DNA from 2 places in the Bacillus sp. MN7755 genome. Region 1 is predicted to be linked to the other one. Evidence: riboswitches for the same ligand, from Rfam matches in the RefSeq annotation. Region 1 holds a riboswitch; the other holds the start of a gene.

Region 1 (3,200 bases):
AGAAACCCTGCAACTACTTTTAAAAGGCATTGGTACTTCGCAACTCTGCACTGAGGAAGAAATTCATCAGCTTACTGCAGTTACTGGAAGTGCACCAGCCTTCCTTTATTACTTTGCTGAAAGCTTAATTGAAGCAACAAAAAGTTATGGAGTCGATGAAGCAACCGCAAAACACCTTGTCATTCAAATGATTTCTGGCTCCGCTTCTATGCTTGAACAAACGCAAGATCCGGCTAACCTCCGCGAACAAGTAACAACGCCAGGTGGTTCCACAGCTGAAGGTCTCAAAACTTTATATGAGTATAATTTTTCAGAGGCAATTCAAAAAGCAGTAGAAGCAACAAACAAAAAAGCTAGGGGGAAATAATATGAGTTTAACAAGTTTAAAAGACTATACAACATTACATAACGGAGTAAAAATGCCTTGGTTCGGTTTAGGTGTTTTTAAAGTAGAAGATGGTTCAGAGGTAATTGATTCTGTAAAAGCAGCAATTAAAAATGGCTACCGCAGCATCGATACTGCAGCAATCTATCAAAATGAAGAAGGCGTTGGACAAGCGATTCGTGAATCAGGTGTTTCACGTGAAGAATTATTTATTACATCAAAAGTATGGAATAGCGATCAAGGATATGAAACAACACTTCAAGCATTTGAAACTACATTAGAAAAATTAGGTCTAGAATATTTAGATTTATATTTAGTACATTGGCCTGTAAAAGGGAAATATACTGAATCATGGAAAGCATTAGAAAAGCTTTATAAAGATGGTCGTGTTCGTGCTATCGGTGTGAGTAATTTCCACATTCACCACTTACAAGACGTATTTGAAATTGCTGAAATTAAGCCAACGGTCAACCAAGTGGAATACCACCCACGTTTAGCACAAGAAGAGTTACACGCTTTCTGTAAAGAACATAATATCCAGCTTGAAGCTTGGTCACCATTAATGCAAGGCCAACTACTAGATAACCCAGTTTTACAAGAAATTGCGACAAAATATAATAAATCAACTGCGCAAATTATTTTACGCTGGGATTTACAAAACGAAGTTGTAACAATCCCTAAATCTATTAAAGAACATCGCATTATTGAAAATGCAAACATCTTCGACTTTGAATTAAGTGCTGATGATATGAAAGCAATTCAAGCTTTAAATGAAGATCGTCGCGTTGGTCCAGATCCAGATAACTTTAACTTCTAGTAGAAAAACCACTGCCATATGCAGTGGTTTTTCCGTTAAAGAAAACTGAAAATTTAAACTACATTTCATTCGGTTGACACTTCATCATCCAAGGTGTAAGATTTTGAATTATCAAAGAAACACAAAATTTAATAAAGTTTATTTGTTTACTCATTGTATCAAGAGAGGTGGAGGGACTGGCCCTTTGAAACCTCGGCAACAGGTTCATTTTGAATACTGTGCCACTTCCTGCAAGCTTTATGGCTTGAAAGATAGAATGAGGGACTTCGTTTATATACGGGTGCATAACTTGTACGTAAAAATCCCTCTTTCTCAATACGAAAAGAGGGATTTTTATTTTTCATTTCCCTCATCATCATCCAAACTTAATTATTTAGGAGGAAAATCAAATGAAAAAGAAGTTTGTACCCGGTATTGCATCAGTTGTAGGAGTAAGTATTTTATTAACTGGTTGCGGTAGTTATAAAAACGAAGCAAGTGGAGCAAATGCAAAAGACGAGGCACCTAGTAAACAGGTTTTAAACTTATCTTCACCTACTGAAATACGAACAATGGATACAGCTCGTGCTACAGATACTGATTCTGGTCAAGTAATGAGAAACGTATTTGAAGGTTTGTATAATCTTGGTGAAGGTAACAAACCTGTCCCTGGTGTTGCAAAATCTCATGAAGTAAGTGGCGATAAAACGAAATACACATTCCATTTACGAGATTCAAAATGGTCAAACGGCACTCCTGTTACAGCGAAAGATTTTGTCTTCGCTTGGCAAAGAGCTGTCGATCCAGCAACAGCCTCTGAATATGCATTTTTATTCTTTGATATTAAAAACGCAACAAAAATTAACAACAAAGAACTTCCAGCCGACCAACTTGGTGTAAAAGCAGTTGATGACCATACGTTTGAGGTAGAATTAGAGCGTCCTGTTCCATATTTTATTAGTTTAACAGCGTTCCCAACATTTCTACCAATTAACGAGGAATTCTTTAAAGCACAAGGTGATAAGTACGCTTTAGAAGATAATACAATCTTGTACAATGGAGCTTTTACACTAAGCGATTGGAAGCACGAACAAAGCTTTAAATTCAAGAAAAACCCTACCTATTGGGATAAAGATACTGTCAAACTAGAAGAAATCAATTTTAACGTAGTAAAAGAAAAATCAACAGAAGTAAATTTATTCGAATCAAAACAATTAGACCGTATAAAATTAACATCTGACTTCGTTGATAAATATAAAAAGGATGCGAACTTTAAAGAACGCCCGAACGTAGGCGTACAATTTTTACGTATGAATCAACAAAACAAAGTACTTCAAAACGTTTCTGCACGCCAAGCAATTGACCAAACAATTGATCGAAAATCCTTTGTAAATACGTTATTAAATGATGGCTCTACACCAACCTTTGGCCTCGTTCCAAAAAACTTTGCAAAAGGGACTGATGGAAAGGACTTCCGTACTATAAACGGAGATTTAACCAAAGTTGATACAAAATCTGCACAAGAGTTATGGAAGAAAGCTAAACAAGAGCTTGGTTCTGAAAAAATCACATTAGAATTATTAACAAGTGATGCTGACCTTGATAAGAAAACTGGTGAGTTCTTAAAAGGACAACTAGAAAAGAATTTAGACGGATTAACAGTAAATGTAAAACCACAACCACGTAAACAACAAGTTTCACTTTTATTAAAAGGTGACTATGAAATCGGCATTGACGGCTGGAGTCCTGACTTTGCTGATCCAATTACATTCCTTGAACTATTTACAACGAATAACCCTTACAACTTAGATCATTACTCTAATAAGGAGTTCGATGAAACAATTGAAAAAGTTAAAACGACTTTAGCTGGTGATGAAAAAGCTCGCTGGGAAGCATTACTAGCATCCGAGAAAATATTATTTAAAGACTCTGTTATCGCTCCTCTTTACCAAAAAGGTGAATCTTATTTAGAACGTTCTTATGTGAAAGGAATTGTACAAGTAGAATTTGCAGGTCAAT
Region 2 (3,200 bases), on a different contig from region 1:
TCGGCATGTTCTTTGCCTCCGACTAGCGCTGCTTCTAAATCTGCAATAATATCAGAAACATCTTCTATACCAACCGATAAACGAATTAAATCTGATGTAACGCCAGCTAAACGCTGATCTTCAGCACTTAATTGTCTATGCGTTGTACTAGCAGGATGTATGACGCAAGTTCGTGCATCAGCTACATGCGTTACGAGAGTTGCTAGTTTTACATTTGCGATAAATTCTTTCGCTGCTTCTAATCCTCCCTTAATACCGAATGTTAAAACACCACTAGCACCTTTTTTCAAATACTTTTGTGCTAACGAGTAATTTTCATTACTATCTAATCCCGGATAATTCACCCATTCAATACGTTCATGATCAACAAGCCACTTAGCAACTGCAAGAGCATTTTCACTATGACGCTCCATTCGTAAATGCAATGTTTCTAAGCCGATATTGCTAATATACGCATTGAATGGGCTCATACAGTTTCCGTAGTCTCTTAATAATTGAACACGTGCCTTCACAATATAAGCTGCTGCACCAAAATTTTGAACGTAACTTACGCCGTGATAACTTGGATCCGGTTCAACAAGTTCAGGATATTTCCCATTTGTCCAATCGAAGTTCCCTCCGTCAATGACAATGCCACCTAAAGAACTTGCATGACCATCAATATATTTCGTCGTAGAATGAACGATAATATTTGCTCCATGTTCAAATGCTTGGCATAAATAAGGAGTTGCTAATGTATTATCCACAATAAAAGGTACTTCCAACTCTTTGGCTGCATCTGAAAATTCTTTGAAATTTAAAACGTTCATCGCTGGATTTCCTAGCGATTCCGCATAAACGAGTTTCGTCTTATCATTAGCAAGGGCCACAATTTCATCAGCTGTTAAATTTGGATTAAAGAACGTAACATCAATACCAAGTTTACGCAAACTCACCCCAAATAAATTAAACGTCCCGCCATAAACTGTGGAAGAACAAAGCAAGTGGTCTCCGCTACTACAAATATTTAAAACGGCGAGCATAATAGCAGCCTGCCCAGAGGCCGTTGCAACAGCTCCTACACCGCCTTCTAAATCTGATAACTTCTGCTCAAATGCTGCTAAAGTAGGGTTGCCAATACGCGTATAGATATATCCTTCTGCCTCTAAATTAAATAGTGCTGCTAAATCATCCGAAGTATCATATTTATACGTTGTACTTTGATAAAGCGGTAAAACACGCGGTTCACCATTCTTTGGCGTATAGCCACCTTGCACACAAATTGTTCCTTTTCCCCATGATTCTCCCATCTCTCATTCTCCTTTCTTCTTATACAAAATAAAAAACTGCCCCTTTCCTGAAAACAAGAAAGGAGCAGTTTGAAAACACGCTCTAAAGGCTCTTTCTTATCTTTCAGGATTATTACCTGCAGGATTTGGCACAATTCCGTTATACGGCTGTTGCCAAGGTTTCATCGGGCCTGTCCCTCCACCTTTTCTTGATAAGACTATGCAATTACCGTTGATTTTATAGCAATAATTTCCTAATGTCAATCAGTTTTTCTGAATGTTCTAAATTAACAACAAATAATTTGATACACATAACAAAAGAAATATATTCCATATTCATTTGAAAAAGACCTTTTAAAATCCCCTATTAATACATAGAATTAAATAAGTAGTTTAACTGTGTACATTCCAAATTCTGACGAGACCTCAATATATTGAATAAGCCAACCTCTCAAAAAGATACTATACATATTCATTTCATTTCACAGTAGTATATTTAATTCTTTCAACATTAAAACTTACATAACGGAGGTAGAACATGACACACACAAAGGACATGCACTTTATACTCGTCCTATACGGCATTATTTTAGGCTCTATAGTAGGAGCAACAGTCTGGTTATTTTTAGTTACAATAAATATCGGCATTCACTTTATTTGGGGATACTTACCTACTATCTTATCTTCTCCCCCGTATTACACCATTTGTATAACAACTATCGGCGGTATTCTCGTTGGCTTAACCCAAAAATACTTCGGCACATATCCACGTCTTATGCCGGAAGTAATGGGTGAATATAAAAAAACAGGTAGAATTGAATACCGTTTTGTACATAAAGCTACTTTAACTGCGATTATCGTTTTAATATTTGGGGCTAGCTTAGGTCCCGAAGCAGCACTTGTTGGCATTATCGGTGGACTTTGTACATGGGTAGGGGATCGCTTTACATTCGCCTTAAAAGGAATGAATGAACTAACAGAGGTTGGAATTGGTGCTACTTTAAGTGTAATTTTTAACGCGCCATTATTCGGTTATTTAGCTCCAAATGAAAATGAGGGTGAGCAAATTAATGAATTTTCTAAAGGAAAAAAAGCGATTGTATATTTAGCTACTACTTTCGCTGGTTTTTCCATTTATTTATTACTTAGTAAATTTGATAATCGTGGATCCTTTATCGTTGATTTTGGGGAAGGTTCCCTTTCTCTTAATGAATGGATTGCCTTTCTACCACTTGCTAGTATTGGTGCTATAGTTGGATTCTTTTATTTTAAATTAGAATTCACATTAGAGAAATTCATTCATCCTTTTAGGGAATACAAACTTATCCTTGGAATTATCGGTGGTATTTTATTAGGGATTGCAGGAACTTTTCTCCCATACACATTATTCTCCGGAGAACATCAATTAAAAGATTTAGTCGTTGAATGGAGCCATTTATCCTTCTGGGTACTACTTCTTTCAGGGGTTTTAAAATTATGTATTACTGCCGTTTGTTTAAATACAGGTTGGCGTGGCGGACACATTTTCCCAATTATATTCGCTGGATCTAGTATCGGATATGCTATAGCTTCCATTATCCCTATAGATCCAATTGCTTCGGTAGCCATTGTCACAACAGCAATTTCAAGCTATGCATTAAGAAAACCAATTGCTATAACACTACTATTACTCATGTTTTTCCCGCTCAATTTACTATTACCGATGCTTGGAGCGGCAGCGATTGGTAATGCATTTCCACTTCCTAAAAACAACGAAGCTACAAACGAATAAAAATAGGCAGTAGGGACAAAAGTTCCACTGCCTATTTTTATTACACACGTTGCTTCAATAACGCATATAACTCTTCAAAATTTTGTACTTCATATGTTGGCACAATCTCGCTATTATTTGATTTCTTTTCTGGATTAAACCAACAAGTATCAATTCCCGCT

What was found. A riboswitch is a leader RNA that binds a small molecule or an ion and turns the genes downstream of it on or off. The one in region 1 is predicted to bind S-adenosylmethionine.
Region 2: another riboswitch for S-adenosylmethionine. It lies ahead of ACYVEC_RS02745 (bifunctional O-acetylhomoserine aminocarboxypropyltransferase/cysteine synthase); the one in region 1 lies ahead of ACYVEC_RS11260 (peptide ABC transporter substrate-binding protein).

What each region holds. Positions count from the first base shown of each region.
Region 1 covers NZ_BTRL01000009.1:36,363-39,562, reverse strand. The annotation lists gene proC (pyrroline-5-carboxylate reductase) at 1-367, shown strand, start outside; gene ACYVEC_RS11265 (aldo/keto reductase) at 369-1,202, shown strand; SAM riboswitch class I at 1,355-1,460, shown strand; gene ACYVEC_RS11260 (peptide ABC transporter substrate-binding protein) at 1,592-3,200, shown strand, end outside.
Region 2 covers NZ_BTRL01000003.1:44,718-47,917, forward strand. The annotation lists gene ACYVEC_RS02745 (bifunctional O-acetylhomoserine aminocarboxypropyltransferase/cysteine synthase) at 1-1,289, opposite strand, end outside; gene metA (homoserine O-acetyltransferase MetA) at 1-7, opposite strand, end outside; SAM riboswitch class I at 1,383-1,487, opposite strand; gene ACYVEC_RS02750 (chloride channel protein) at 1,807-3,039, shown strand; gene ACYVEC_RS02755 (YjjG family noncanonical pyrimidine nucleotidase) at 3,080-3,200, opposite strand, start outside.